One region of the Mesorhizobium sp. M7D.F.Ca.US.005.01.1.1 genome, then DNA from elsewhere that is predicted to be linked to it. Evidence: predicted binding sites of a transcription regulator. Region 1 holds the regulator's gene; each other region holds the start of a gene.

What was found. The regulator LexA, encoded in region 1, represses DNA repair genes until DNA is damaged. The targets are predictions, from matches to a motif close to TGTTCNNNNTGTGTTCNG.
Region 2: a site for LexA is predicted at 2,837-2,854, ahead of EJ076_RS09595 (ImuA family protein). Genes of this name have one in related genera too.
Region 3: a site for LexA is predicted at 6,876-6,893, ahead of EJ076_RS34580 (helicase-related protein). Genes of this name have one in related genera too.

What each region holds. Positions count from the first base shown of each region.
Region 1 is NZ_CP034453.1:4,235,390-4,246,109, reverse strand. It holds gene glp (gephyrin-like molybdotransferase Glp) at 1-870, shown strand, start outside; gene EJ076_RS20285 (alpha/beta hydrolase) at 919-1,749, opposite strand; gene EJ076_RS20280 (AMP-binding protein) at 2,060-3,685, shown strand; gene kynA (tryptophan 2,3-dioxygenase) at 3,682-4,518, shown strand; gene kynU (kynureninase) at 4,596-5,843, shown strand; gene lexA (transcriptional repressor LexA) at 6,281-7,018, shown strand; gene EJ076_RS20260 (ComEC/Rec2 family competence protein) at 7,012-9,477, opposite strand; gene gltX (glutamate--tRNA ligase) at 9,579-10,720, shown strand, end outside.
Region 2 is NZ_CP034453.1:2,017,422-2,028,141, forward strand. It holds gene EJ076_RS09575 (TetR/AcrR family transcriptional regulator) at 1-525, opposite strand, end outside; gene EJ076_RS09580 (GFA family protein) at 776-1,159, opposite strand; partial or broken gene EJ076_RS09585 (phosphotransferase) at 1,156-1,545, opposite strand; gene EJ076_RS09590 (hypothetical protein) at 1,576-2,331, opposite strand; gene EJ076_RS09595 (ImuA family protein) at 2,885-3,649, shown strand; gene EJ076_RS09600 (DUF6504 family protein) at 3,561-5,084, shown strand; gene EJ076_RS09605 (error-prone DNA polymerase) at 5,081-8,347, shown strand; gene EJ076_RS09610 (hypothetical protein) at 8,458-8,727, shown strand; gene EJ076_RS09615 (alpha/beta hydrolase) at 8,815-9,669, opposite strand; gene EJ076_RS09620 (hypothetical protein) at 9,831-10,451, opposite strand; gene EJ076_RS09625 (SOS response-associated peptidase family protein) at 10,539-10,720, opposite strand, start outside.
Region 3 is NZ_CP034453.1:7,090,241-7,100,960, forward strand. It holds gene EJ076_RS34550 (3-hydroxybutyrate dehydrogenase) at 1-739, opposite strand, end outside; gene EJ076_RS34555 (citrate synthase/methylcitrate synthase) at 918-2,006, opposite strand; gene EJ076_RS34560 (citrate synthase) at 2,100-3,239, shown strand; gene phaR (polyhydroxyalkanoate synthesis repressor PhaR) at 3,441-4,052, opposite strand; gene EJ076_RS34570 (acetyl-CoA C-acetyltransferase) at 4,352-5,530, shown strand; gene phbB (acetoacetyl-CoA reductase) at 5,625-6,350, shown strand; gene EJ076_RS34580 (helicase-related protein) at 7,082-10,504, shown strand; gene EJ076_RS34585 (RNA-binding S4 domain-containing protein) at 10,631-10,720, shown strand, end outside.

The sequences.
Region 1 (10,720 bases):
GTCAGGGATCTCGGCGGCGGCGACATCGGAGTAACCGAACCGACCGCTGAAGGACGCAACATCCGCCGCATCGGGCTCGATTTTTCAAAGGGCGACGTGCTGCTGGAAAAAGGCCGCGTGCTCGACCCGGCGGCGCTGTCGCTGGCGGCATCGGCCAACCACCCCCGGGTCGGCGTGGTAAAACGGCCGCTGGTCGCCATCATCGCCACCGGCGACGAATTGTTGCCGCCCGGCAGCGAACTCGGGCCGGACCAAATCATCTCGTCCAATGCCTATGGCGTTGCCGCCGCCGCACAGTCCGTCGGCGCCCGCGCGCTCGATCTCGGCATTGCCGCCGATCGCAAGGATGTGATCGCCGCGCTGGTCAGACAAGCGGTCGCGGCCGGCGCCGATGTCATCGTGACGCTTGGTGGCGCCTCGGTCGGCGACCACGACCTGATCCACGATGTGCTGACCGGCGAAGGCATGACGCTCGGCTTCTGGAAGATCGCCATGCGCCCCGGCAAGCCGCTGATGTTCGGCCGCCTCGGCGATATCAGGTGCATTGGCCTGCCCGGCAACCCGGTGGCAAGCCTGGTCTGCTCGCAGCTGTTCCTGAAGCCGCTGCTGGCGCGGCTCGGCGGCCGCGACCATCGCCAGGACATACGCTCGGTGCGATTGGGCGCCGCAATGCCGGCCAATGACCTGCGCCAGGATTATGTGCGGGCCGTGGTCAGGGAAGATGACGGCGCGCTGGTGGCGACGCCGTTCGGCATCCAGGATTCCTCGATGCTGAGAATGCTGGCCGACGCCAACGGGCTGATCGTGCGGGCGCCCTTTGCCCCCGCAGCAGCCGCAGGCGGGGCTTGCAGCGTGCTGATGCTGCGCTGAGGAACCCCAGACAAGCCCTTCATAACAGACGAGAAAATGATCTCGGCTCTATTCCGAGATCAGGGTCCGGGTTAGCGGATGCGCCGGATCGGCAAGGCCGTCGACAATGTCGTAATGATGCCGGTCGGGCTCGACCACGGTGCTGGTGATGGCGCCAAGGCCGGTCCAGATGTTGGCAAGCAGAGCATTCTGGCGCAGGAATTCGGCGCGCTCGCCGCCACCGGCCCAGCAGGTGATGCGGGCACCATCCATGGGCCGCAGCAGCGCCGGGCTTTCCGTCAGCGCCTCGTGCTCGTCGATAGCCAGCGCCGCGTTCATGCCGGTGCGCATGAGCGGACGCAGGTCATGCAGGCCCGAAATCGAAACGACATGACGTATGCGCCGCGCCACATCGGCCGCCAGGGGCGTTGATAGGGTCACCATGCGGCTGGCGAGATGGCCGCCGGCCGAATGCCCGGTCAGCATCAGCGGTCCCCCGACCATTGCCGCTGCCTTGCCGATCGCCGTGCCGATTTCGCTGACGATGCCGGCGATGCGTATGTCCGGGCACAGCGTGTAGGAGGGCATCGCAACGGCGAAGCCGCTGCCGACCGCGCCATTGGCGAGGTGCGACCACGTGCTCTTGTCGGACTCCAGCCAGTAACCGCCATGGATGAACACCACGAGCCCCTTGGGAGCGGCTTTGGGAAGGAAAATATCCAACCGATTGCGCGGTCCGTCACCATAGGCGATGTCGAGCCGTGCCCGGCCCTCTGCCGAAAGCGCATTGCGAAACGCTTGCGCGGGTTCCGCCCACGCTGCCGGCCAGCGATCGCTGCCGGCAATGTTCGCGCCGTTGGCATAGGCGCTGTCCCAATCGGCAATGTGACGTTCGAACATCGGCACCCTCCCCCGGAATGGCTCGTTTCTGCGCTAGCAATGGCCACCGCCATGCCATGCGTCAATGCTCCAGACCAAAAACATTTTAGGCTTGAAACAAATTTCGACTGGTGCGATCCTGCCCTGACGAACAGCCGACAATGGGAGGTCTGCTGTGCTGCCCAAAACCTGCAGATGTGCACTCTTCTGGTGGCATCCCGAGCAGGGGCAACGGCGGCACGAAGCCTCCTCAAAAGCAGGACCTTTAGATCCACCACATCCGGCCAGGCGCCTCGCGCACTGGCCGTCCAGCAGATGGGATAGCGGCGACATGCTTGGGCCTTCAGCGCATATCGACACGTTCACGCGCGATCACCTGCCGCCGCCGGAGCAATGGCCCGATATCCTGCTCGATGGCTTTGACTATCCCGAACGCCTCAACGCCGGCGTCGAACTGACCGACAGGCTGGTCGAGAAAGGCCTGGGCGACCATACCGCGCTGATCGGCAATGGCCGCCGCCGCACCTACAAGGAACTGTCCGACTGGACGAACAGGCTGGCCCACGCGCTGGTCGAGAATTATGGCGTCAAGCCGGGCAACCGGGTGCTGATCCGTTCGGCCAACAACCCCGCAATGGTCGCCTGCTGGCTGGCTGCCACCAAGGTCGGCGCCGTGGTCGTCAACACCATGCCGATGCTGCGCGCCGGCGAACTCGCCAAGATCGTCGACAAGGCGGAAATCACGGTCGCGCTCTGCGACACCAGGTTGATGGACGAGATGACCGCCTGCGCCAAGGACAGCGCATTCCTCAAGCAGGTCATCGGCTTCGACGGCACCGCCAACCACGATGCCGAACTGGATCGTGCCGCGCTCGACAAGCCGGTGACACTCACTGCCGTCAACACAGGCCGCGACGATGTCGCGCTGCTCGGCTTCACCTCGGGTACGACAGGCGTGCCGAAGGCGACGATGCATTTCCACCGCGACCTCCTGATCATCGCCGACGCCTATGCCCGCGAAATCCTCCAGGTGACGCCGGACGACATCTTTGTCGGCTCGCCGCCGCTGGCCTTCACCTTCGGCCTTGGCGGGCTCGCCATCTTCCCGCTGCGCTTCGGTGCGGCGGCAACGCTGCTGGAGCAGGCGACGCCGCCCAACATGATCCACATCATCGAAACCTACAAAGCGACGATCTCCTTCACCGCGCCGACCGCCTACCGCGCCATGCTGAAGGCCATGGATGAAGGAGCCGACCTGTCATCGCTGCGCGTCGCCGTTTCGGCCGGCGAAACCTTGCCCGCTCCGGTTTTCGAGGAGTGGACGCAAAAGACCGGCAAGCCGATCCTCGACGGCATCGGCGCCACCGAAATGCTGCACATCTTCATCTCCAACCGCTTTGACGACATGAAGCCCGCGTCGACCGGCAAGCCGGTGGGCGGCTATGAGGCGCGCATCGTCGATGACGAGATGCGCGAGGTGCCGCGCGGCACAACCGGCAGGCTGGCGGTGCGCGGCCCGACCGGCTGCCGCTACATGGCCGACAACAGGCAGAAGGAATACGTCCGCGACGGCTGGAACCTCACCGGCGACACCTTCACGCAGGACGAAGACGGGTTCTTCCATTTCGCCGCGCGCTCCGACGACATGATCGTCAGCGCCGGCTACAACATCGCCGGCCCCGAGGTCGAGGCAGCACTGCTGTCGCATCCCGACGTCGCCGAATGCGCGGTGATCGGCGCAGACGATGCCGAACGCGGCCAGATCGTCGAGGCGCATGTCGTGCTGGCGCAGGGCGTGGCGCCTGACGCGTTGACCACCAAGCGCCTGCAGGACCACGTCAAGGCAACGATCGCGCCCTACAAATACCCGCGATCGGTGAAATTCATCGCCGCTCTGCCCAAGACCCAGACCGGCAAGATCCAGCGCTTCCGGCTGCGCACGGAGAAAATCAATTGAGCGAGCCATACGATCCGGCGTCCGAAGGCGCACAGATGTCGTTCAAGGAGCGCATGTCCTACAGCGACTACCTGCACCTTGAGAAAGTGCTGGAGGCCCAGACGCCGCTGTCGTCGGCGCACGACGAGATGCTGTTCATTATCCAGCATCAAACCTCCGAACTGTGGATGAAGCTCGCTTTGCACGAGATTGGCGCTGCGATCCGTTCTATCCGCGCCGACCGGCTCGAGCCGAGCTTCAAGATGCTGTCGCGCGTCGCCCGCATCTTCGAGCAGTTGAACAACGCCTGGGACGTGCTGCGGACGATGACCCCCAGCGAATACACCGAGTTCCGCGACGCGCTCGGCCAGTCCTCGGGTTTTCAGTCCTGGCAGTATCGCGCCATCGAGTTCATGGCCGGCAACCGCAACCTCGCCATGCTCGGGCCGCACAAGCACCGGCCTGACCTCAGCGGAAAGCTGGAGGCGATCCTGGCCGAGCCATCGCTCTACGACGAAGCGCTGCTGCTTCTGGCGCGCAACGGATTCGACATCGGCACTGATGCCAGGCGCACGGACTGGCGTGAAACGCGAACCGAAAATGAAGAGGTTCTGGTCGCCTGGCAGACCATTTACCGTGATCCGCAGCGTTACTGGATGTTCTACGAACTGGCCGAGAAGCTGGTCGACTTCGAGGACTATTTCCGCCGGTGGCGCTTCAACCACGTCACCACGGTCGAGCGCATCATCGGCCTGAAACGCGGCACCGGCGGCACGTCGGGTGCTTCGTATCTCAAGAAGATGCTCGAGGTCGTGCTGTTCCCGGAGTTGTGGACGGTCCGCACCCGGCTCTGACATCATCGAAATGAAAACAAGCTCACTGAGGGGACGCTCTGTGGCGGAAAACCTTCGCGAACAACCGAGGACTGACCATGGGTGGAATTCCTGATCTCGCTGCAATCGAAGCGATGGATGCCACGGATCCGCTGCGTGCCATGCGCCATCGTTTCATTCTGCCGGAAGGCGTGATCTATCTCGACGGCAATTCACTTGGGGCAGCGTCTCATGCCGTTTTTGGCGAGCTGCAGCAGGCGGCGACCCAGGAATGGGCCCAGGGTCTCATCCGGGCCTGGAATACAGCCGGATGGTTCGAGATGCCGATCGAACTCGGTGACCAGCTCGGGCGCCTGATAGGAGCCGGGGCCGGCCAGACCGTCGTCTGCGACACGACGTCGACCAACATCTACAAGGTGTTGCATGCGGCGCTGGAGATGCGGCCCGGCCGGTTGGCCATCGTCGCCGAGGGCGACAGTTTTCCCACCGACCTGTACATCGCCGAAGGCGTGGCCTCGACCCGGGATGGCGTCCTGCTGCGCCTCGCGGGCGTCGACGCGCCAACCATCGAAGAACTGATCGACGAAAGCGTCGCGGTGGTGCTGGTCAACCACGTCAATTACAAATCGGGTGAACTGCGCGACATGGCGGCGCTGACGCGTAAGGCTCATGCGGCCGGAGCGCTGGTCGTCTGGGATCTATGCCACACCGCCGGCGCTCTGCCGGTCGAGCTCGATCACGCAAATGCCGACTTCGCCATCGGCTGCACCTACAAGTACCTCAACGGCGGTCCGGGCGCGCCGGCCTTCATCTATGCCGCCCGGCGCCACCACGGCGAGATCAGCCAGCCACTCAGCGGCTGGTGGGGGCATGCGCGGCCCTTTGCCTTCGAACAGGGTTACGTGGCCGGCACCGGTATCCGCCGCTTTCTGTGCGGCACGCAGCCGGTCCTGTCGATGCGGGCGCTCAAGGGTGCGCTTGCCATCTGGAACGACGTCGACATGGCGGCATTGCGAAAGAAAAGCGTCGCGCTGACCGAACTGTTCATCCAGCTCGTCGAAGCAAAGTGCGGCGCCTATGGTCTCACGCTGGAGACCACCCGCGACACGACCAGCCGCGGCAGCCAGGTGTCGTTCCTTCACGATCATGGCTATCAAATCATGCGGGCGCTGATCGAGCGTGGCGTGATCGGTGATTTCCGCGCGCCATCGACCATCCGTTTCGGCTTCACGCCGCTCTATGTCGGCTACAAGGATGTGTGGCTGGCGGTCGAGGTGCTGGAAGACATTCTGCGCACGGGTGCATGGAAGGACCAGCGTTTCGCCGTCAAGGAGGCCGTTACCTAACGCAGCCGTCTCGACGATCTGTTGTCATAGACTCTCCCCTTGGTCGGATGACGAAGAGACGAATTTCCAGCTCGCACATGCGTTCGTTGCTGGTGGCCAGTGCAGGCTACAATAATTAACCAAGGTTGGCGTTTTGGCTTCGTTTCGTTCACGGCAAACGAAAGCTGGAAAGCCCACCGTCGAGGGGCCTGTCGGCAGCCATGCCAGGCCTGATCTCGGGATGGGCCACAGGCTATTAACCATAACAATTTCAATGTCGGAAAGCGCACTGCGACGGCATGCAGGCGTCGACGAGATCCGCTTGCAACCGCGGAATAATTTCCGCCACCTTAACAAATTCATTAAACTTTAAACGGTTGCAGAACACAACTGGAACAGATAGTGTTTGTTCTGGGTTTGTTTTTCTGATTCTGGTTTCAGGTACCCTGGGGGCCGCCATGCTGACGCGCAAGCAACACGAACTGCTGATGTTCATCCATGAACGCCTGAAGGAAAGCGGCATTCCGCCATCCTTCGATGAGATGAAGGAGGCGCTCGATCTTGCCTCCAAATCCGGGATTCACCGGCTGATTACGGCACTGGAGGAGCGCGGCTTCATTCGCCGGCTGCCCAACCGGGCACGCGCGCTGGAAGTGCTGCGGCTGCCGGATTCGATCGCGCCCGGCCTCAACGCGGCAAAAAAATTCTCGCCAAGCGTCATCCAGGGCAGTCTTGGTCAAGGCGGCCTTGGCCGGCAGATCAAGCCGGCGCTTTCGCGGATGTCTTCGGCCGGCAATGACGACGACGTGGTCTCCGCGGTGTCGATCCCGGTGATGGGCCGCATCGCTGCCGGTGTGCCGATCGACGCCATTCAGCATCAGACGCATTCGATCTCGGTGCCGCCGGACATGATCATGGGCGGCGAGCACTATGCGCTGGAGGTCAAGGGCGACTCGATGATCGAGGCCGGCATTTTCGACGGCGACACCGTCATCATCCGCAATGCCGACACGGCGAGCCCCGGCGAAATCATCGTGGCGCTGGTCGATGAAGAGGAAGCGACGCTGAAGCGGTTCCGCCGCAAGGGCGCCTCGATTGCTCTCGAAGCCGCCAATCCGGCCTATGAAACCCGTATTTTCGGGCCGGACAGGGTCAAGGTGCAAGGCAAGCTCGTCGGCCTGATCCGCCGCTACTGAGGCAGCTGCGGTTTAACCACTGGCTTCTCGGGTCTCTTGAAGGGCGGCAGTCCCCTCGCCTCGCGTGAGAATTTGCGTTGTTCATGCCAAGGCCGGTAGGGCCTGTCCACCGCGAAGCTGACGGTTGCCGGCGCGGTCGCCGACTGGCGATCGAAGAAGACGGCAGCACTGCCTTTGCGAGCCAGTTGTCGCTTGGTGATGACGAGAACCAGCGGATCGTGACAAGCGTCATAGGCCGTCGCGTCATTGATTACGATCAGCCCGGCGAAGCCGCAGGCTTTCCACGTGTCCTTGCGATCCTCGACATAAGCAATGATCGCGCCGGACGTGTGCTTGGCGAGACAAACGCCTGACGTGCAATAGAACGGCGATCCCGGCGGCAGTTCCGGGGCATCCGCGATCTCGAATTGTGCGTCTCCTTGGGTGAAGACTTCCGGCACGACGATGGTTTCGGATGTCAGTGCGCGCTTCCAGTTGTCGACGGTGAATTCGTTCGGCCGTGCGCGGCTGACGGCGAACTCGCCGCCGCCGATCGGCAACGCAACCAGTCGAGCGTCCTCGGAGATCAGCACGTCGGGTGTGCGCGTATCCGAAACGGTCAGCAGGCCGGCAAGCGCGAAGGGAAGAGCGGCGAGCCGCAGCCATGTCGTCGCCATCGTCGCGATGACCAGGGCAATCGCCACCAGCAGGACAGACTGCTGCGAAATCAATCCGACTCCATCGACGGGCGAACGCTCGGAAATCCATCCGGACATGGCGATCATCGCGGTCAGGCCCTTGCCCATCACATAAAGGAATGGACCATCGGCGCCGAAGGGCATCGCCAGCGCACTGAGGACGGCGAAAGGCATGACAACTAGTGACACGATTGGCATGATGGCCAGATTGGCGAACAGGCTTAGCGGCGACACACGCTGAAAATGCCAGATAGCAAACAGCGCCGTGGCGCCGCCGGCGATGATGGATGTCATGGCCAAGCCGCCCGCCGCCAGCAGGAATTTTCGCGTCAGGAAGCCGGGCAAGGATCGCTTCGGCGGCGGCGGTCTGGTTTTCCCCGCGCGATGATCCGACCAGCCGGCATAGGCGCCGACAAGTGCTGCGGTTGCCGCGAAGGACATCTGGAAGCTCGGGCCGACCACCTCGTGCGGCGACACCACGATGACGGCGATCGCCGAGATCGCCAGATTGCGCATGGTGAGTGCCGCCCGATCGAACAGAACGGCAATCAGCATCACCGCCAGCATGATGAAGCTGCGCTCGGCGGCAACGACGACGCCAGAGATGATGAGATAGGCAGCGATCGAGAACAGTGCCGCGGCGGCGGCATATTTCTTGACCGGACGACGCGCGGAAAAGTCGGGAAACAAGGCGAAGGCGCCGCGCAGCAGACCCATGATGGTGCCGGCGACCAGCGCCATGTGCAGTCCTGAAATGGAGATGATGTGGTAGATGCCGGTACGCCGCATCGCTTCATTGATTTCATCGGGAATGCCGGCGCGCACGCCGACGATCAGCGCCGCGGCGATCTCACCTTCGGCGCCACCAATGCTGGCCCTGATGTGGTCGGCAATCGCTTCTCGGGCATTTTCTACGCTTGAGGAAAGGCGGGCCGATAGCGGCATGTCGCCGTCATCGGTGACGACAAGCTTTGGATTGCCGAGAAAGAACCCGCTGCCGCCGATGCCGGCGAAATAACTGTCAAAGGAGAAGTCGTAGCTTTCCGGCCGCACCGGACCGGTCGGCGGCAACAACTTGGCATATCCAATGATCAGGGATCCGGCTGTCATGTCTGCCGGGATCTTGCGTGCCGAAAGCCGCACCCGCTCCGGCATATAGCGCAATTTCGGCCTTGCGGTCGAAGTCACGTCGATGGTCAGCCGGATGCGGCCGCTCTCCATCTGGTCGATCGAGACGACTCGGCCGGTCACCTGCGTCGAGATTTCCGACCCCAGCATCTGCGTGCCCGCGCGCCACGTTTCGACCTTTGCGGCGAGTAGCCCGAGCGCACACAGCAGCGCGGCCATGAAGCACAGATGGGTCTTCGGCCATGAACGGGAGACCAGCGCACAGAGCGCCGCCAGGGCGACGACCGCGACGGGCTTGGCAAAGTCAGGCTCCGCCGTCAGCGAAAAATAGCCGATCGCTCCGATCGCCAGGCAGACCGGCACCAGCAGGAAGGCCACGCCTCGGTCGAGTTCCAGGCCCGCTGCTGTGGCTACGCTATGGCGCAAGCGAGGCAGCGAAATCCGGCCGATTTGCCGGCGCACGCGCACGATCCTGCCGGTTTCGGCAACTGGAACAGAGGCGCCGACATCCGCTTGTAACGGCGCTTTGCCGGGAGCCGGCACGAGGGGCGACGGCGGCGGCAGCGGGGCTGGCAGAGGCGCAAAAAGCGACCGTTCGCTGACGCCAATGACAGCGTCCTCGCCCTGATCCGAGCCCCAGCCTCGTCCAGCCATCGGGTCTGCCCCTTGCGCCCTCGACACCCTATGCTACATGAACGCCAACCGCGCGAAAGTCCGCGCGACAGCACCCGCTTCAGATGGTTTCCGAGAGTTCCATGTCCGACAAGGTCGTCACCCGTTTTGCCCCCTCGCCCACCGGCTACCTGCATATAGGCGGCGCGCGCACGGCGCTGTTCAACTGGCTGTATGCAAAGCACACCGATGGCACGATGCTGCTGCGCATCGAGGACACCGACCGCGAACGCTCCAACGAAGCCGCGACCGCTGCCATTCTCGACGGGCTTTCCTGGCTCGGCCTTACCTGGGACGACGAGCCGGTGTCGCAGTTCGAGCGTGCGCCGCGCCACCGCGAGGTGGCCGAGGAGCTCGTGCGCATGGGCAAGGCCTATTATTGCTACGCGACGCCGGCCGAGCTGGAGGCGATGCGCGAGGCCGCCAGAGCCAAGGGCCTGCCGCCCCGCTATGACGGCCGCTGGCGTGACCGCGACCCCTCAGAGGCTCCTGCAGGCGCCAAGGGCGCCATCCGCATCAAAGCGCCGACCGAGGGCGAGACCATCGTCCATGACCGCGTCCAGGGCGAGGTGCGCTTTCCCAACAAGGATCTCGACGACTTCATCATCCTGCGTTCGGACGGCAATCCGACCTACATGCATGCCGTCGTCGTCGACGATCATGACATGGGCGTCACCCACATCATCCGTGGCGACGACCATTTGACCAATGCCGCCCGTCAGACCGTGATCTATGACGCCATGGGCTGGGACGTGCCGTCCATGTCGCATATCCCGCTGATCCACGGCGCCGACGGTGCCAAGCTGTCGAAACGGCACGGCGCGCTTGGCGTCGAGGCCTATCGCGCCATGGGCTACCTGCCGGAGGCGCTGCTCAACTACCTGGCGCGTCTCGGCTGGAGCCATGGCGACGACGAGATCATGTCGATCACGGACATGATTTCCTGGTTCGACATCGGCGATGTCAACAAGGGCGCGGCCCGCTTCGATTTCGCCAAGCTGGAAGCCATCAACGGCGCGCATATGCGCCGCATGAGCGATGCCGAGCTGTTCGATATCTTCATCGCCACCCTGCCCTATCTGGAGGGTGGCCCGGCAATGGCCTCGCGCTTGAACGACGCCAACAAGGCGCAGTTGCTGGCAGCACTTCCGGGCCTGAAGGAGCGCGCCAAAACGCTGGTCGAACTCGTCGATGGCGCAGCCTTCCTGTTTGCCACGCGACCGCT
Region 2 (10,720 bases), 2.2 Mb from region 1:
CTCGGGATGGCCAAGCCACCACTCCGCAAGGGCATGGAGCCCTCGTTTCAGAAACTCGGCTGCAACTTCGATATCTTGCGGTGTTTGCCCACGCAGCAGTGGGGTCAGGAATTTCGCAATCCCGGCGGAAGCTCCCTTCTGGACGGCCCGCGAAGCTTCCAACGATTCATGTGCCCCGTAGGGCACGAGCAGCAGGACTTTGATGGCATCAGGGTTGTCCTTCACGAAGCTGAAAAAGCCCGCAATCGCTGTCCGAAACCTATGTTCGTCATCTTCCGGCAGAAGCGCTGCTTCGGAGCCTTGCGCCAACAACTGTTCCCGAACCGTTTCCAGCACCGCGCCGAACATGTGCTGCTTGGAGGGGAAGTGATCGTACAGAACCGGCTTGGAGATGCCTGATGCAACCGCAATCGCATCCATCGACGCGCCTTCATATCCTGATCGGGCAAACTCAGCCAAAGCCGCAGCCAGAATAAGGGTCCGCCGCTCCGGCCCGCGTAGCCGTTTCTTTACGCTTGATTTCATCCTCGAGTATTAACCTACTTTATAGTAGGTTTCAAATGAGACTTTTGAAATGGTCGATATTTTGTGGTTAGCGGTTGCAAGACGGTCCTGCGATCACGAACCGTTGCTAGGAAATTATCTGCCGCGCGAGTACGCCGCCCTTCTCGATCGGCGCGCTTCGGAGCCTGGTTCTTAGCGGACGACCGCTTACTGCCGAGGCTATGTGAAAACTCGGCTGCGGTTGAAGCTCAGAGTGTTTGTGACGGGGTCTTCAGTTGGTACCGTTGACCCACGGATGCCGGTACTGATCATAAACGGCCTGTGTTGGCGCGGGGAAGCCTGGATCGGCAAACGAACCAACGCCGACTGCAATTAGGTCCGGCTTGCGCTGAGGCTCCCAAAAAACGGTCGAGCCGCAGTCAGGACAAAAGTGAAATCTTACCGGAAAGCCGCTATCGGACTGGCGCGAATAGCACTTGCTCGGGCCCTCTACTCGAACACCCTGCCGGTAAAAAAAAGCTGCAACACCGTAGGTGCTGCCGGTCCGCTTCTGACAAGCAAGGCAGTGACACAATGATACTTTTCTAGGCTCGCCAGCGCAGGTCACACGGAGGCTTCCGCAAGCACAGGTCGCCAGTCTCGCCACGCACGTCATAGAAGCGCTGGCGATAACTTGTCACCCTCCCAACCCAGGAGGAACGCCACATGGTTTCTGAGCCACGCACTTGGCAGGTTCTCCGATCCCCACTCGTCTACCTTGGTCGCGTATTCTCCCATTAACCAGATATGTCGGATGGCAACGAAGATCGGCACCGCTGCTTCGCCTGCCGGAGATAAGGATCGCACCGATCTATAGCCTTCGTCGAAGGCATGCCACATGGCATGCCTTCGCCGCCCGAAGGACACTTGCGCCCATAGGTGGACGCCTAGATCGTAGGCCAGGTAGCCATAACCGCCATCATCGAAATCGAAGAGTATTGCTTGCCCAGTCAATGGCCCCGATGTGGCGATGCGAGCGTTCAATCCATGACAGTCGCCATGGACGATGGCGGCCGTGTAACCCGTTCACCACTATTCGAAATGCATCGACTGGCCGCGCATCATTGCCAGGGTCAGTGCGATTGCAGGATTTGCCGGCGGCTTCTCCATAAGCAGGGAGCCGTCGAAATCGCGCCACGCCGCCATGCGCAATTCGTCACCGTCGTCGGCGGCTGCAGGGTCGAAAACGTGGGCATCATAGGGATCCCTGCCAATTTCAATCGTCCAGTCCTTGAGCGCCTTGCGAGCCATTTCTTCGACCTGGGCAAGGTCGCTGGTGAAGAAGGGAATACGGTCACCATCTTCCGAAAGCGGCTCCACCCGATCCAGTGTCGGCCGCTCCGGCACCCAACCAAGAACGAAGGCAATATCGAAATCGATCTGGCGGTCCGGGCCTGCAGTAACCTCCAGCCGTTTGACGACGTCCGGGTAGAGCTGCCTGCGCGCCGGCCACGTGTCCGGAAGCCCCTCGGCTTGCAATCTCGTTCGGGGAACGTCGATCAGTTCCATGATCTGATGGCGCGGAACTTTGTCCTCCGGCCAGCCCGCACAACATGCAATTGTCGCAGCCTCGTCGGCTTCCATCCAGACCGAAGCAGCCTGGTCCTCGTCCTCGGTTGGCTGGTCGTCTTCCGGAAAGCCTTTGATGTCCCACCCTTCCAACGCGAACAAACCTTCCGCGCCTTGCAAAGCGGTAATGCCGGCCCGCGCGAAGACTGCTTCGGCTGCTGCGACACCGCGTGCCAGTTCCTCGGGCGTTGCACCTTCAATGTTCAAGCGAAGTTCCATGGTTCGCCTCCTGTAGCAATCATCCCGACAGTGAACAAAATAAGAACATTGCTGTCAATAGACTCTTGACAACGGCGAAATAGCCACGTTTTTTCAAATAGATGGCACACTGGCCGACGGTCGATGATCTGTGCTCAGTTCCCAAAGGCAACTGCATTCATGGCCGATGCTACACGCGGACCACCGCGGACGGGGACAGTCGGTCCCGCGTCCCGTCCTGCGGCCGGCGCTATGCTGACGCTCCTACGGGTGTCCTGTTAACCGGCCGCGGCGGGGGCGAATTTCCTCCGTCCCACGCGCGACAATGTCCGCAATTCCGGACGCGCATAGGACTGCGGTTTATGCGCCGTTTCTCCTCTGGGCGCCGGCAGTCGCCGACGCGACGTCCAACGCGGCATCGTGGCCTCGTGCTGTCGGCAAACGACGCTATCGGTGTCACGAGGCGGTCGCGCCAACGTTTCTTCCGCAACGCCACCTCACCATGCCATTGACTCTTTATTAGGAAGAGAACAAATGAGGAACATACCATCAGCTTTTCGCGTTCAGGGGACAGATGAGTGCATCGGCGCCAAACGCGGCCATTTCCGATCTCCGAACTCGCATTGCGCGTCTCGAAGGCGGCAATGTGCGCGAACGAACGGTGCTCCCCTTCGGCATCGCGCCGATCGACAGCCACCTGCCGGGGGGCGGTTTGGCGCTTGGTGCTCTCCATGAAGTTGCCGGCGGCGGCAATGGTGCAATCGATGGCGCTGCCGCGTCGCTTTTTGCGGCCGGCATTGCAGCCAGGACGCAAGGCAAGGTGCTGTGGTGCGTGACGCGTCAGGACCTGTTTGCGCCGGCAATCGCCCAGATCGGACTTCACCCCGACCGGGTGATCTATGTCGAAGCCGGTGACGACAAATCACTGCTCGCCTGCTTCGAGGAAGGTCTGCGGCACGTCGGGCTTGGGGCTGTGGTCGCTGAGGTTGCCCGTCTGTCGATGACGGCCTCGCGCCGTTTGCAGCTTGCATCGGAAGGCTCCGGCGCGATGGGCATCGCCATCCGCCGCTGGCGCCGCCAGACCGAAGCTGCCGATTTTGGGCAGCCGACGGCGTCCGTCACGCGCTGGCGCGTTTCTGTCTTGCCGTCGCGACCGCTGCCTGTGCCGGGCGTCGGCCGGGCACGATGGCAACTGGAACTGATCCGATCTCGTGGAGGCGAAACGCTCGATATCGAAGTGGAGGCTTGTGATGCCAAGGGTCGTCTCGCTCTTCCTTCCAAGCTGGTCGACAGACCGTCTCAGAAGGAAATTGGGCGACGTCTCGCCGCCACCGGATAAGCCGATGGTGCTGGTTGGACGGCAGGGCAACCGTCGCCTGGTGGTTGCCGCGGATCGCGCAGCGCTGGAAGCAGGGCTGCGCGTCGGAATGCCTGCGACGAAGGCGCAGGCTCTGGTTCAGGGGCTGGTGGTTATGAACGCGGAGCCCGATGCCGACGCGGAGGCATTGGAGCGGCTGGCCCTGTGGGCATTGCGGCGGTACGCGCCGATGGTCGCTGTGGATCCTCCGGACGGATTGGTCATGGACACCATGGGCGCCGATCACCTTCATGGCGGCGAACAGATGATGCTGACCGATATGGTCGAACGTCTCAGCCAGGTCGGCTTCTCGGCGCGGGCAGCGATGGCCGATAGCTGGGGCGCCGCACACGCTGTCGCGCGATACGTCAACCGGACCGTCAGCCTGGTCACCGTCAACGCAACCTGCGAAGCGATCCTCCCTCTGCCCATCGCGGCACTGCGATTGCCCGATGCGATCGTCGGCGGTCTGCGTGTTTTGGGTTTCGACAGGGTAGGCGAGCTTTTGAAGCAGCCGCGCGCGCCACTGACCCTGCGCTTCGGCCCGGAATTGTGTCGCCGTCTCGACCAGGCTGCTGGCCGCCTCTCAGAGCCGATAGAGCCAGTGCGGCCAGCCGAAATGGTCGAGGTCAAACGTGCCTTTGGCGAGCCAATCGGTGCGGCCGAGACAATCGCACGCTGTGTCGGCAAGCTTGTTCAAGCGCTGAGTATCGAGCTCGAGACCAAAGGCCTCGGCGCCCGGCGGCTCGATCTGCTGCTCTACCGCGTCGATAATCGCATCGAAGCCATTCGCGTCGGCACGGCCTTGCCGGTCCGCGATGTGAAACGGCTGACACGACTGCTCTGCGACAAGATCGAGACGGTCGATCCGGGCTTCGGCATCGAGTTGATACGTTTGTCCGCGCCCCTGGCTGAACCGCTGACACCTAGGCAGACCATTTCGTCACTCATCGAGCAACGAGATACTGACATTTCCGACCTGATCGACATACTCGGCAATCGCGTCGGCGAGGAGATGCTCTATCGGTTTACGCCGGTGGCAAGCGACGTGCCCGAGCGATCGTTTCGGCGGGTGGCCCCCGCGTCTGCGGAAACCGGCGACGCATGGCCAGACCATTGGCCGCGCCCCGCTCGTTTGTTTGCCGTGCCTGAGCTCATCGAGGCGATAGCGCTGCTGCCGGATCATCCGCCGGCGAGCTTTACCTGGAGAGGCATCCGTCGGCGAGTCAAGCGCGCCGACGGGCCCGAGCGGGTCTTTGGGGAGTGGTGGAAGCGCGACGCCGAGCTTGCCGCCGTGCGCGACTATTTCCAGGTCGAGGACGAAGCCGGCGAGCGCTTTTGGATCTATCGCGCCGGTGACGGCGAGGATGCCGGGGCCGGTTCGCATCGCTGGTTCCTGCACGGCATCTTCGGATGAATGCGTCTTACGTCGAACTGCAATGCACCTCGCACTTTTCCTTCTTGCGCGGCGCCAGCTCCTGCGACGAATTGTTCGCGCAAGCAGCCATCATGGACATGCCGGCACTTGCCATTTGCGATCGCAACAGCCTGGCGGGCATTGTGCGCGCGCATGAGGCGGCCAAGGCGACCGGTGTCAGGCTGATCGTCGGCTGCCGTCTCGATCTGGTGGACGAGATTTCGGTCCTGGTCTATCCGACCGAGCGCGCATCCTACTCCCGGCTATGTCGCATGCTGTCGTTGGGCAAGGGACGTGGCGGCAAGGCGAAGTGCGTGCTGCATTGGGACGACCTTGTTGCTTATGGCGAGGACCTCGTTGCGGTGTTCCTGCCCGACCAGGCCGACGATACATGCTCGCTCTGGCTGCGGCGGATCCGCGAGGCCTTTGACGGTCGCGCCTATATGGCGCTGACGCTGCGCCGCCGTCCTAATGATGCGCTGCGGCTGCACGATCTGTCCAACCTCGCCGGACAGGCCGGCGTGCCGACCGTCGTTACCAACGACGTGCTGTTCCACGAACCGTCACGGCGCATCCTGCAGGACGTCATCACCTGCATCCGGCACAATGTCACCATCGACGATGCCGGGTTTCGGCGCGAGCGGCATGCCGACCGCTATCTGAAACCTCCCGCTGAAATGGCACGGCTTTTTGGCGGCTATCCCGAAGCGATCGCCAGGACGGTCGAGATCGCCGATCGCTGCCGGTTCTCATTGGACGAGCTTGCCTATCAATATCCCGAAGAGCGGATGCTACCGGGGCTGACACCGCAGCAGGCCTTGGAGAAACTCACCTGGGAAGGCGCGACGGAGCGGTTTCCCGAGGGCGTGCCGGACAAGGTTGTCGGCACGCTCAAGCATGAATTGCAGCTCATCGAGAAGCTGCAATACGCGCCGTATTTTCTGACGGTCAATGCGATCGTTCGCTTTGCCCGCAGTCAGGACATCCTCTGTCAGGGCAGGGGATCAGCCGCCAACAGCGCCGTCTGCTATGTGCTGGGCATCACCTCGATCGACCCCGACCGCAATGATCTCCTGTTCGAGCGCTTTGTCTCGGAAGAACGCCGCGAACCGCCCGACATCGATGTCGACTTCGAACACGAGCGGCGTGAAATCGTCATGCAATGGGTGTTCGACGCCTATGGCCGTGAACATGCAGCACTTTGCTCGACCGTCATCCGCTATCGTTCCAAGGGCGCCATGCGCGATGTCGGCAAGGCCCTTGGCCTTCCCGAAGACCTCATCAAGATGCTGTCGTCACAGGTCTGGGGCTGGTCGGACGAAGGCGTCCAGCCGAAACATGCCGAGGAGCTGAATCTCAATCTCGAAGACCGCCGCCTGCGGCTGGCGTTGGACTTGGCCAGGCAGCTGATCGGCGCGCCGCGGCATTTGTCGCAGCATCCCGGTGGCTTCGTACTGACCCGCGACAGGCTCGACGATCTGGTGCCGATCGAGCCGGCCGCAATGAAGAACCGCCAGGTCATCGAATGGGACAAGGATGATATCGATGCGTTGAAGTTCATGAAGGTCGACGTACTGGCGCTGGGCATGCTGTCCTGCATGAAGCGCGGCTTCGATCTCCTGTCACAACACAAGGGCATCAGTCTCGATCTCGCAACGATCCCTGCCGAGGATCCGCGCACCTACGCCATGATCCGCAAGGCCGATACGCTGGGCACCTTCCAGATCGAATCCCGCGCCCAGATGTCGATGCTGCCGCGCATCAAGCCGCGGACCTTCTATGATCTGGTCATCGAGGTGGCGATCGTACGGCCCGGCCCGATCCAGGGTGATATGGTGCATCCCTATCTGCGCCGGCGGGAAGGCAAGGAGGACGTCGTCTATCCCAAGCCCGAGCTCGAAAAGGTGCTCGGAAAAACGCTAGGCGTCCCGCTGTTCCAGGAGCAGGCTATGCGGGTCGCGATTGAATGCGCTGGCTTTACGCCTGGCGAAGCCGATCAGCTTCGCCGCGCCATGGCCACGTTCAAGCACACTGGCGGTGTTTCCAGCTTTGGCGCCAAGCTGATCGGCGGCATGGTCAAGAACGGCTATGAGCGCGAATTCGCCGAAAAGACCTTCAAACAGCTGGAGGGCTTCGGCAGCTACGGCTTTCCCGAGAGCCATGCAGCCAGCTTCGCGCTGATCGCCTACGCCTCGTCCTGGCTGAAATGCCATCATCCCGATGTCTTCTGCGCGGCTCTCCTCAATGCTCAGCCAATGGGCTTCTACGCACCGGCGCAGATCGTTCGCGATGCCCGCGACCATGGCGTCGAGGTGCGGGCGGTATGTGTGAATGCGTCGCGCTGGGACTGCACGCTCGAGCCCACCGAGAACGAGGGCCGGTTCGCCGTGCGTCTTGGGCTGCGCATGGTGCGTGGCCTTGCCAATGCCGATGCTGCGACCATCGTCACGGCACGTGCCGACCTGCCCTTTGCGTCGGTAGATGACCTCTGGCATCGCGCTGGTGTTCCCGCGGCATCTCTGGTCGAACTCGCCCAGGCCGACGCCTTTCAACCCTCATTGTCGCTGGCGAGGCGAGAGGCGCTGTGGGCGATCAAGGCGCTGCGCGACGAGCCGCTGCCACTGTTTGCGGCGGCCTCGGCTCGCGCGCGCCACACGGTGCCGGAAATCCACGAGTCAGCCGTGGCATTGCGCGCCATGACATCAGGCGGCGAGGTCGTCGAGGACTACGGGCATGTCGGGCTGACCTTGCGCGATCATCCTGTGTCCTTCCTGCGTGCCGACCTGCGGCGCAAGCGCATCGTCTCTTGCCGCGAGGCCATGCAGGCGCGCGATGGCCAGTGGCTGGAGGCAGCCGGGCTTGTGCTGGTTCGACAACGTCCCGGCTCAGCCAAGGGCGTGATGTTCATCACGCTTGAGGACGAGACCGGCATCGCCAACCTGGTCGTGTGGGTGAAGGTCTTCGAGAAGTATCGCAGGGTCGTGCTCGGCGCCGGCATGATTGGTGTTTACGGGCGCATCCAAAGAGAGGGCGACGTGGTTCATCTCGTCGCCCATCGGCTGAGTGATCTCTCAGCCGATCTTGCCAGCGTTGGCGACCGGGACACTGCCTTCCCGCTGCCGCATGGGCGGGGCGACGAATTCCATCATGGCAGCCCCACGCCCGATCCACGCGGCATGCCGAAGGGGCCGAGGCCGAGGAATATCATTGATCCCTATCTGCACATCGATCAGATCAAGGTGAAGACGCGGGATTTTAAATAGGGGGCAATGCTGGGCAGCCGGCACAGTCCGCCGGTAACATCAAAATTTATTTGCGGCGCCTCGGCGTGCTGATATTATTCGGCCTTCGTAGCTTTCGAGGAGGAAAGGCTATGTTCTATCCCGGTCAGTGCTTGGGGCCGTGCGAGATTGACGTGCTCGCCCGCGTGTGTCGAACGGTATGCCAGGAACGAGGTCTATCGCTTCAATCCATCGAGGCCGAGCGCACCGCCGCGCACCTGCTCAAGTTGTTTATGAACGGCTTGACGGGCGAGGAGGAATTGCTGGATGCCGAGAGGAACCGCGCGGTGCGCATATCCTATTCTACCGCACCTCTCGCGTGCACTGCTGCAGGCCAATTGGCCGGCGCAGCAGCCTCTTAGGGTCTCCTCTTCAGCCGGCGGCCGACAGGAACGCACTGCCATGCCGCGGGATTGGAAATAGGAAGCTCAATCGGTGCTTCTGTCATTTCAGAGAAAGGCCTTGAACGCCGCTGCGAGAGCGGCTGGATTTTCTTCGGCGACATGGTGCCCACTCTTGATTCCAGAGCCGCCCACGTTGTCGGCCCAGGGCTTCCAGATTGCGACCGGATCGCCATAGATCTGCTCCAGGTCGTCGTCGAGTGACCAAAGGCATAGCATCGGACAGCGCACCTTCCGGCCGGCCTCTCGATCCTCACGGTCATGGCGATGGTCGATCCTGATACCTGCACGGTAGTCTTCGACCATCCCATGGACTACCGCGGGATCGTGGATCAGCGAAACCAACTCGTCATAGGCTTCGCGTCCCATCTCATCGGGCCGCAAGGCGCTGTACCATGCCATTGGGTCTGCCAGGATGGCCCGTTCCGGCTTCTCAGGCTGGGCGAAGAAGAACCAGTGGTACCAATCGCGCGCAAATTTCCAGTCGGCACGCTCCAGATGCTCGATAACTGGCAATCCATCCACGGTGATCAGTTTTCGCACCAGATCGGGATGGTCCATCGCCATTCTGAAAGCCACCAGACTGCCACGATCATGCCCGGCGACGAAGAAACTGTGGTGGCCCAATCTTTCCATCACCTCCACCAGCGCCGAGGCCTTTGCCCGCTTGGACGAGAACCTGCTCTCCGGATCGTCCCGCGGTATGTAGGAGCGCCCGAAGCCGGGGAGGTCGGGGCACACGATCCTGAAATCTGCTGAGAGCAAGTCCGCGACGTGGCCCCACGTCATGTGCGAGCGAGGATGGCCATGGATCAGAAGCAGAGGCGGCCCAGATCCGCCATGCCGAAGCCGTATCGGTCCGCCCTCCGTTTCCACCATTTCAAGCACGAAGTTTTCGAACATCTATCCGTCCTCAGAATTGGCGGCTGTCCCCGTGAAGAACGTTCTGAGGATGGAATGGTTCGGGACGTTCGGGACGGGCCAATCGCCACTGCAGGCACGTCGGCTTCCGGCTGGCTTCACGAAGAGCCCCTTTTGGAGGCGCGAATGGCTACAAGACGGATCTAACGGAGCAGGCCCTCGTCGTCGAAAGCGTCCCAGCCCTTCAACTTGGGCCGGGGGGCGTCATCTCTGGGGTCATTCCCGGCACCGCGACCCTTGCCGCTACCTTTTCCCGCTCGCGTCAGTGCGGCCTTACCGGCGCCGCGCCGTCTGTTCTCGGTGACTTGCTGCACATCCTCTTCGCGCCAAAGGCTTGGCAGATCACGATCAAGAACGTCTTCGATGTGCTTGGGATCGAAAACGTGGAAGGTGACGGCCTTGGATCGACCGCGCATCTTCACGGTGCGGGTGCCAATGCTTTGCAGCCGTCCGTCTTTGAGCCACTTGTGACGCTCGCGCGAAGAAATTGTGAGGATGTCCTCGGCCTCGCGCGGCAGGACCGGCAGCACCTCGATGGTTTCCAGCGTCTTGGCGATCTTGTTTGAGGCGGCCTCGAACTCTTCGGCATCGTCTTCGCCCATCCGCAATGTCATGCGACCGGTTTCGGCTTTGGCGTACTTCCTCACAGCCCATGGCAGACGGGCACGTATTTCACGCTCGATTCCTTTCGTGCGCACCGACGACCCAAGTGTCGCTGCTGGCGGCAGTGGCCACTCGGCAACCAGGGGCAACGAAGCGCTCATGTCTTGGCGAGAGCTGCGATTTCAAGGGGTAACAATTGCCGCAGCGATGCCATTGAGGATCTCCCGGGTTCGCGCAAAACGCACCAGCTAGTCGCTTCCTTCTCTTACGGTTTCGACCGCCAACGACCCAGCCGGCAGGGCCTTCAACAGCTCTGCCTCGGGTTTGGTGAGATGGATCCACGCCGCCCAATCCTGCGGGCGGAGCACCACAATCTGCCGATTGTGGATGGGTGCCACGTCTGGGCCAGGTTCCGTCGTCAGCATCGCGA
Region 3 (10,720 bases), 2.9 Mb from region 1:
CCGCCGCGTCCGAACACAGGAATACCGCCGCTGCCGCGATCTGCTCGACCGTGACGAATTCCTTGGTCGGCTGCTTGTCCAGCATGACCTCGCGGATGACCGTCTCGCGGTCCATGTTGTGGGCTTTCATCTGGTCGGGGATCTGCGCCTCGACCAGCGGCGTCAGCACATAGCCCGGGCAGATGGCGTTGCAGGTGATTTTTTCACGCGCTAACTCGAGCGCGACCGTCTTGGTCAATCCCATGATGCCGTGCTTGGCCGAAACATAGGCCGACTTGAACGGTGACGCGACCAGGCCGTGTGCCGAGGCGATGTTGACGATCCGGCCGCCGCCGGCCTTTTTCATCAGCGGGATCACTGCCGCGATAGTGTGGAACGCCGACGACAGGTTGATGGCGATGATGGCGTCCCATTTCTCGATCGGGAAGTCTTCCACCGGCGCGACATGTTGGATGCCGGCATTGTTGACGAGAATATCGACCGACCCGAATGTCTCAGCCGCCTTGGCGATCAGCGCCCGGCATTCGGCCGGCTTCGACATGTCGGCCTTGATGTAGGCGGTCTTCACCTTGTGCTGCCTGGCGATCGCATCGGCGACGGCGTGGTCGGCGGCCGTGTCGGAGAAGGAGTTGACGACGACGTTATGGCCTTCGGCCGCCAACGCCTGGGCGATGGCCAAGCCAATGCCTGATGTGGAGCCGGTGATAATCGCGGTTTTTCTGGCGGCCAAGGGCGGAATCCTCTGGTTGCGGCAAGAGCGGACTTATGTTGCAGTGCAGCATATATGCTCAATGCGACGCAATAACAGCGGCCAGAATTTGCGGCGAGATGAAATTTTCGTCATGAGCGGTCACACAACCGCTCCCAGGAAGACGTCGGCTGGATCGCCCCGTCCTTCCCTGCAAAACAAAAAAGCCTCAGGCGACGAGGTCCGGCACCGGCCCGACATAACGCGACTGCGGACGGATCAGCCGTCCGGTCGTCTGCTGCTCGCGTGCATGCGCAATCCAGCCGGCGACACGCCCGGCGGCAAAGACATTGCTGAAGGCTGACGGTGGAAAGCCCGCCGCCTCCAGCAGCAGCGCGGTGTAGAACTCGACATTGGTCTGCAGCGAGCGCGACGGCTTGGCGACCCGCAGCACGTCAAGCGCTGCTTGCTCCACTGTCTCCGCGAAGACCAGCCGGCGGCCGGTTTCGCCCTCGCCGCCGAGTTGCCGTACGACCGCTTTCAGCACGTCGGCGCGCGGATCGCGCACGCGGTAGATGCGATGTCCGAACCCCATGATGCGCTCGCCATGCGCGACCTCGTCGCGCAGCCAGCCGGCGGCATCGCTATGCTTCGCGATCGCATCCAGCATCTCGATCACCGGCCCTGGCGCGCCGCCATGCAGCGGCCCCTTGAGCGCGCCAAGCCCGGCCAGCACGGACGATGTCAGGCCGGCCAGTGTCGAAGCGACCACGCGGGTGGCAAAGGTCGATGCGTTGAGGCCATGGTCGCAGACGGTCACCAGATAGGTGTCGAGCGCGTTCGCCAGTGCCGGTGAGGCGACGCTGCCGCTCAGCATCCGCAACATGTCGGCGGCATGGTCGGCGCGGCTGTCCGGCGCGATCGGCTCCTCGCCACGCTGCAGGCGCAACAAGGCCGGCGTCAGCACGGCGGGCGCCGCGATCAGCAGCAAGGCGTCCGTCAGCCTGTCGCCGTCCGGCAGCAGCGCCATGCCGGCGCGCATGGCACTGTAGACATCGAGCGATGCCAGCAGGGGCAACGAGGGCAAAAGCCGCTCAAACACGTCCGCACGTGCTTGGCCTAGCGCCCGGGTCAGGTCCGCATCGCCGTGAAGGTCGTCGAAGAAGCCGTCGAGCAGCAGGCGCACCACCTGGGCATAGTTCCAGCGGCCGGCCAGCTCCGGCAGCGAATGACCTCGGATCGTCAGACGACCGCCAAGACCATCCACGTCGGAAAGCACGGTTTCCGCCGCTACCACGTCATCGAGCCCATTCGCCATAGCCTTGTCTCCTTGAAGCATTTCCAGATCGGAGATAAGGCTGGGCAACATGTCCATCAATCTTGATCAATAGAATCAATATCAAAGGTCGATATGTCCGAGTGGTTGTCCAGGGAAGAAGCGCTCGAGCGCCTCAAGGTGCGGGCACAGACGCTGTACGCCTATGTCAGCCGTGGGCGCATCGGCATGCGGCCCGACCGCGCCGATCCGCGCCGCAGCCAGTATCGCGCCGACGACATTGCAGCCCTGGCGACCCGCCGGGCACGCGGCCGCAGCCCTTCGGCTATCGCCGAAAGCGCGATCGCCTGGGGTGAGCCGTCGATCGCAACGGCGATCTCGACCGTCTCGCACGGTCGACTCATCTATCGCGGGCAGGACGCCGCAGCGCTTTCTGCATATGCCACATTGGAAGAAACAGCCGCAGTGCTCTGGGCTCTGCCTGAACCGGTGACTTTCGAAGCACCGTCACCGGATGCGCCCTATCAGCCTGGCCGAGCCTCGGCCTTTGCACGACTTGCCGTGCTTGCCGGCCAGGGGCGCCCATCGCTTGGGCGCAGCGCCGCCTCGCTGCATGCCGATGCCGCGCACGCGGTCGGCGTGCTGGCCGGCGCGCTGGGCGCGCCGGCGGGATCAGGTCCGGTCCACCAGCGGCTGGCGCAGGAGTGGTTGGTGGATGCTGGCGGCGCGGACGCGATCCGCCGGGCGCTTGTCCTGCTTGCCGATCATGAACTGAATGCGTCGACCTTCGCCGCGCGCGTCGCAGCCTCGACCGGCGCGCCGCTGGCCGCTTGCCTGCTCGCTGGGCTCGCGACGCTATCGGGGCCACGTCATGGCGGCGCCGGCGAGGCGGTGATGCAACTGGCCGAGGATGCGGCGCGACATGGCGCTGAGGCGACGATCCGGCGCTGGCTCAGCCATGACCGGCCGCTGCCGGGATTCGGTCATCAGCTCTATCCCGACGGCGATCCCCGAGGGGCGGCGCTGCTGTCGGTGATCGAGGTTGACGGCACACTATCGTCCCTGCGCGATGCTGCCCTTGCCGCTACCGGTGCGCTTCCCAACGTCGACTTTGGGCTGGCCGCCCTGACGCGCAGCCTTGCCTTGCCGCGCGATGCACCGTTCCGCCTGTTTGCGCTCGCACGCAGCGTCGGCTGGGCCGCGCACACGGTCGAACAGATAACAAGCGGAAGTGTCATCAGGCCGCGCGGCCGCTATGAGGGGGTGCTGCCTTAGAGCAATTCCAGGAAAAAGTGTGAAACGGTTTTCCGTCCGGAATTGCGTCAAAACAGAGAGTTAGAGCATGATCCCGAAAAGTGGGTACCGGTTTTCACGGACAAACGGTTTCCGTTTGTCCAGCGATCATGCTCAAACAAACAGATAGAGGGCGCAGCAATCCGATGGGCCGTTGCGATCGGATCTTTCGATCCGTAATTCTCACGACATCGTGTCGAGCTTGCGCTGCATGGCCGCGATCTGATCCTTCAACTCCTGAAGGTCGTCAGGTTTTTCTTGCGTTTCCTTCCTGGCCGGCTCGGGCGTTGGCGCAGCCGCTGGCGCGGAGCCAGCGGGCGGGAACGGCGTGAACAGCCGCATCGCATTCTGGAACATTTCCATATTGCGGCGTGTCTGCTCCTCCAGCGCCTTGATCGGCGTGGTGATCTTCATCATGTCGAGCGGCGATTTGCCGATCGCACCCTTCATCTGCTCGCGAAAGCGCTCCTGCTCCTTGGAGAAGGCGAGCATCGACTGTTCGAGGAAGCTCGGCACGATCATCTGCATCTGGTCGCCGTAATAGGCGATGAGCTGGCGCAGGAACGGGATCGGCAGCATGTTCTGCCCATCCTTGTTCTCCAGTTCGAAGATGATCTGTGTCAGCACCGGATGCGTGATGTCGTCGCCGGTCTTGGCGTCCTGGACGGTGAACTCCTCGCCCTTCTTGACCATCTCGGCGAGGTCCTCGAGCGTCACATAGGTGCTGGTGCCGGTGTTGTAGAGGCGGCGATTGGCGTATTTCTTGATGATGATCGGATCGTCTTTAGCGGCCATCTACATCCTCCCAGGGACACCGGCGCGCCTCTGAGTAAGCCGCCGATAACGATTGTGCCTTTTTTGAGGATATGCGCAAAAGCCTCACAATTCCAAGCAGTTTGTGCAGTGCGGGATCACTAAATGCTGCATAGCGGGCAAAATATGCTGCGCAGCAATGGACGAATGGCCGCCACGGCAAGGCGCGACCTGCTTGCCGCGCATGGGCGCCATGCCTATTTCCGGTTTGACTTGGGGTTGGGAAAGGGCAAGAAAAGTCCTCAACGACAGAACAACACCTTTGAAGTCTGGAGAAGAAAATGTCCGCTTCCATCGTCATTGCCAGTGCAGCGCGCACGCCGGTCGGTTCCTTCAACGGCGCCTTCGCCGCCACCCCGGCGCATGAGCTCGGTGCCATCGTCATCAGGGAATTGCTGTCGCGTGCCGGTGTCGAACCAGGTGAGGTCGACGAGGTCATCCTCGGTCAGGTGCTGACTGCCGCTCAGGGTCAGAACCCGGCCCGCCAAGCATCGATCAATGCCGGCCTGCCCAAGGAAACCACCGCCTGGGGCCTCAATCAGGTTTGCGGCTCGGGCCTGCGCGCCATTGCGCTCGGCATGCAGCAGATCGCCACCGGCGATGCCAAGGTGATCATCGCCGGCGGCCAGGAATCGATGTCGCTTTCGACGCATGCCCAGCACCTGCGCGCCGGTGTCAAGATGGGCGACTTCAAGCTGATCGACACCATGATCAAGGACGGGCTGTGGGATGCCTTCAACGGCTATCACATGGGCAACACCGCCGAAAACGTCGCACGTCAGTTCCAGATCACCCGCGAAGACCAGGACCAGTTTGCGCTCGCCTCGCAGAACAAGGCGGAGGCCGCGCAGAAGGCCGGCAAGTTCAAGGACGAGATCGTCGCCGTCACCATCAAGAGCAAGAAGGGCGACACCATCGTCGACCAGGACGAATACATCCGCCACGGCGCCACGATCGACGCCATGACCAAGCTGAAGCCGGCTTTCGACAAGGACGGCACGGTGACCGCCGCCAATGCCTCCGGCATCAATGACGGCGCCGCTGGCGCGCTGCTGATGAGCGAAGCGGAAGCGGTGAGGCGCGGCATCACCCCGCTGGCGCGCATCGTGTCCTGGGCAACCGCCGGCGTCGATCCGCAGATCATGGGCACCGGACCTATTCCCGCCTCGCGCAAGGCATTGGAAAAGGCCGGCTGGTCGGTCGGCGATCTCGACCTGATCGAGGCCAACGAAGCCTTTGCCGCCCAGGCCTGCGCCGTCAATAAGGACATGGGCTGGGATCCCTCGATCGTCAACGTCAATGGCGGCGCCATTGCCATCGGCCACCCGATCGGCGCGTCGGGCGCCCGCGTCTTCAACACGCTGGTCTTCGAAATGCGCCGTCGCGGCGCCAAGAAAGGCCTCGCCACCCTATGCATCGGCGGCGGCATGGGCGTCGCCATGTGCGTCGAAGCATTCTGAAGAAAGCCACTAACCCGGGCGGCGCGAGCCGCCCGTTCTGTATCCAGTGCCTGCCAAGCCCGACAACAGGGCGATATCAAAAAAGGGGAAATGCATGACCAAGGTAGCAATCGTCACAGGCGGATCGCGCGGTATCGGCGCGGCGATCTCGATCGCATTGAAGACCGTCGGCTATTCGGTTGCCGCGAACTATGCCGGCAATGACGAAGCGGCGGCGAAATTCAAGGCCGAGACCGGCATTCCGGTCTACAAATGGTCCGTCGCCGACTATGACGCCTGCGCCGCCGGCATCAAGCAGGTCGAGGCCGATCTCGGCCCGGTCTCGGTGCTGGTCAACAATGCCGGCATCACCCGTGACGCCATGTTCCACAAGATCACGCGTGAACAGTGGAAAGAGGTCATCGACACCAACCTGTCCGGCGTCTTCAACATGACGCATCCGCTGTGGGGCGGCATGCGCGACCGCAAGTTCGGCCGCGTCATCACCATCTCCTCGATCAACGGCCAGAAGGGCCAGGCCGGCCAGGTCAACTATTCCGCCGCCAAGGCCGGCGACATCGGTTTCAGCAAAGCTCTCGCTCAGGAGGGCGCGCGCGCGGGCATCACCGTCAACGTCATCTGCCCCGGCTACATCGCCACCGAGATGGTCAAGGCGATCGACGAGAAGGTGCTCAACGAGCGTATCATTCCGCAGATCCCCGTCGGCCGCCTCGGCGAGCCCGAAGAAATCGCGCGCTGCGTCGTCTTCCTCGCATCCGAAGATGCCGGCTTCATCACCGGCTCGACCATCACAGCCAATGGCGGCCAATACTTCGCCTGACGACGTGGCGATTTAGGTGGAGAGATCGACGGGCCGGCACACTGGCCCGTTTTTCGTTGCCGGCATGATCCCTTTGACGTGCTCGCGACGGCAGCTGACCCAATCCGGCACGCAGAGGTTAACAGCCACCCGCTGCCCTGTGCGAAAGCTGCTTCGCAAGCTGTGGATTCTCGGTGGATAAGCTGTTCACAACACAAGATATTGGGGTGAACAAACCAAGAAAATTCCGGCATCGCTGATTCGTCGCCGATTCGTTCCGGCTTTGAGCGGAACGTTAACGACGACAGCCGGAATCGCCAGCCAGTTCCTTAACGTCGATTAAGAAAGATCAACAATTTCATAATCTTGGCCGAGGTGCGCCAAGCCAATATGATCGTTCATCGGCAAAGGTTAACGACAACGCCCTCTTAGCATCAAACGGGCCAGTTCAGCGATTCAGCATGTGGTGCGACTCGCGGTCGCAAAATCCACATGTAGCCGTGAACAAAAGCTGAATCTGCAGGAGTCACTGATTCGTCGCTGATTCGTTCCAGACTCGTTCTATCTGTTAATCCGCAGCCGATTGTGAGCTTGACAAAAACACCTTCTGGCCGCTGGCGGAACATTCCGCTTTCGCTTCGCGCCCGAAATCCCTATGTGTCGCCTGTCATACGCGCCACTTGAGGCACGCTCCCGACAACCAGAGGCCAGAAAGCCTTATTTCCAGGTCCCAGAAGCCTTATTCTAGGTCGATGAACATCCAGCCCAAACACACCGAGCCGCTGATCCTGTCGGGCCGCGACGTGACCGCCGTGCTTGGGCCGACCAACACCGGCAAGACCCATCTCGCCATCGAGCGCATGGTGGCGCATGAGAGCGGCATCATCGGCCTGCCGCTCAGGCTGCTGGCGCGTGAAGTCTACGCCCGTGTCTGCGAAAAGGTCGGCGCCCACAAGGTCGCGCTGATCACCGGCGAGGAAAAGATCCAGCCGCCGGACGCCAGATATTCGGTCTGCACCGTCGAAGCCATGCCGCGCGAGACCGACGCCGCCTTCGTCGCCATCGACGAGGTGCAGCTTGCCGGCGACCTTGAGCGCGGCCACATCTTTACAGACCGCATCCTGCATTTGCGCGGCCGCCAGGAGACGCTGCTGCTGGGTGCGGCCACCATGCACGGCATCTTGCAGCGCCTGCTGAGGGGGGTCTCGGTGGTGACGCGGCCAAGGCTGTCGCATCTTGCCTATGCCGGTTCGAAGAAGCTGACACGCCTGCCGCGGCGCACGGCGATCGTCGCCTTCTCCGCCGACGAGGTCTACGCCATCGCGGAACTCATCCGCCGCCAGCAAGGCGGTGCCGCCGTCGTGCTCGGCGCGCTCTCGCCGCGCACCCGCAACGCCCAGGTGGCACTATTCCAGTCCGGCGATGTCGACTATCTCATTGCCACCGACGCCATCGGCATGGGCCTCAACCTCGATCTCGACCACGTCGCCTTCGCCCAGAACCGCAAGTTCGATGGCTTCCAGTATCGCAACCTGACGGCGGCCGAGCTTGGCCAGATCGCCGGCCGTGCCGGCCGGCATCTGCGCGACGGTACCTTCGGCGTCACCGGTCAGGTCGACCCCCTGGACGAGGAGCTGATCAAGAAGATCGAAGGCCATGATTTCGATCCGGTGAAGGTGCTGCAGTGGCGCACCGCGCATTTCGACTTTGCTAGCCTCGATGCGCTGAAGCGCTCGATTGAAACCAACGCCCCGGTCGAGGGCCTGACGCGGGCATTGCCTGCCGTCGACGCGCAGGCACTCGAGCATCTGTCGCGCGACGAGGACATCCGCGCACTCGCCACCAATGCCAAACGGGTGGCGCTGCTGTGGGAAGCCTGCGCGCTGCCCGACTACCGCAAGATCGCACCGGCCCAGCATGCCGACCTCATTGCCTCCATCTACACGGACCTCGCACGCCACGGCCATGTCGACGAGAATTACATGGCCGAGCAGGTGCGCCGCGCCGACACAACGGAGGGCGATATTGACACGCTGTCGCATCGCATTGCCCAGATCCGCACCTGGACATTCGTGTCGAACCGGCCCGGCTGGCTGGCCGATCAGGCACACTGGCAGGAAAAGACGCGCGAAATCGAAGACAGATTGTCGGATGCGCTGCATGAGCGGTTGACGAAACGCTTCGTAGACCGCAGGACTTCCGTCCTCATGCGGCGCCTTAGAGAAAATACCATGCCTGAAGCCGAAATTAGTCCTACCGGAACCGTCCTTGTCGAAGGCCACCATGTCGGCGAGTTGCAAGGGTTCCGCTTCACCGCTGATCAGACCGCCGGCGGCGAAGACGCCAAGGCGGTGCGCAGCGCTGCCCAGAAGGCGCTGGCCGCCGAATTCGAGGCACGCGCCGAACGCTTCGGCGCCTCGGCCAATGGCGACATCGCGCTTGGCTCGGACGGCACGCTGCGCTGGATCGGCGCGCCGATCGGTACGCTGGTCTCGGGCGAAGACGCGTTGAAGCCGCGCCTAGTGCTGCTCGCCGACGAACAGCTGACCGGCCCGGCGCGCGACAAGGTCGCCGCGCGTGCCGAGCGTTTCGTCAATTTCCAGATCGAGTCGCTGCTGAAGCCGCTGGTCGACCTGAAGAACGCCGACCAGATTTCCGGCATCGGCCGTGGCATCGCCTTTCAGCTGGTCGAGAATTTCGGTCTCATCAACCGCCGCGACATCGCCGAGGAGATGAAGTCGCTCGACCAGGAAGGCCGCGCCGCGCTTCGCCGACTTGGCGTGCGCTTCGGCGCCTACCATGTCTTCGTGCCGGCGCTGATCAAGCCGGCGCCTGCGGGGCTGGTGACGCTGCTGTGGGCGCTGAAGAACGACGGCAAGGACAAGCCAGGCTTTGGCGACGTGGTCCATGCGCTCGCCTCGGGTCGCACCTCTGTGGTCATCGACCCGGCCTTCGACAAGACCTTCTACAAGCTGGCCGGCTACCGCAATCTCGGCCGCCGCGCCGTGCGCATCGACATTCTGGAACGGCTGGCCGACCTGATCCGCCCGGCGACCAACTGGAAGCCCGGCCTCGGCCAGCGCCCGGATGGCGCCTATGACGGCCAATCCTTCATGGTGACGCCGCCAATGATGTCGATCCTCGGCGCTACAGCCGACGACATGGAAGAAATCCTCAAAGGTCTTGGCTACCGTTCCGAGCCGAAGCCGGCCGTCGAGGTCAAGGCGCGGCTCGAAGCGCAGGACAATGCCGCGCGCGAAGCGGCGGTGGCGAAGCTGGCGGCGGAAGAGGCTGCACGAGCCGAGCAGGCCAAAGCGGCCGAAGCCACGGCAACTGATGCCGCGGCAGAGGCAGCAATCGAAGGGTCGGAGCCGGCATCGGACACAGTGGCCGTTTCGGAAACGGCGGCCGAGATCGTCGCGGACGCTGCGGCCGAACCTGCTGTGCCTGCCGTGGAAGAACAGGCGGACGCTCCGGTCGAAGCCGTGCAAGACGAAGCGCCGGTAGCCGAGACTGCTGCCGAAGCCGCTGAACCGGCGCCGGTTGAACCGCAGGCAGAGGCTGAGACTGGCCAGATTGGAGCCGCGGCGGCAGAAGAAGCCGCACCGGCCGAGCTGGTGTTGGATGCCGCGCCCGCGACGGACGCGGTCCCGGACGAACCTACTGCGGTGGCTGAAGCAGCCGTCGGCGAACCCGCTCCGGAAGCCGAAGCGCCAAAACCCATCCTGTTGTGGCGTCAGGGGCGGTTCGAACAGCGCCCGCGCAACCGCGACGACAACCGCAGGAACAATCGCCCGCGCAACGGACAAGCGCGCGGCCGAAGTGATGCGCCTGCGGATGCCGCCGGCGCACCGGCCGCAGCTGCACCCGGAGAACGTCCGGCCCATGAAGGACGGCGCGATGGAGCCGGTAAGCCGCGCTTCGACCGCTCGAAGTTCAAACCCAAGCCGCAGGCCGAAGGCGAACAGCGGCGTGATGGCCGGCCGCAAGGCGAGCGTCCCGACCGCCGCGAAGGCCGGCCCGACTGGAAGGGCGGCAGGCCGGATGGCAAGGGTGGTCCGCAAGGCGGCAAGCCCGCCTTCCAGCCGAAGCCACGCGAGGAGCGCCCGGTGCGCTTCGATCCGGATTCGCCCTTCGCCAAGCTCGCCGCGTTGCGCGACCAGCTGAAGAAGTAGGCCAGAGCCGGATGATTTCAGGTCGAATCGACCTGAAATCTGATTCCGCCTCTAAACTAAGAGATGGAGCATGATGTCGTCCGAAAACCGCTTCGCACTTTTCGGCATCATGCTCTAGGCGCTTCGATGGTTGCTGAAGGCCGCCAGCGTATCGACAAATGGCTGTTCTTCTCGCGCGCCGTGAAATCACGCTCGCTGGCGGCAAAGTTGGTCATC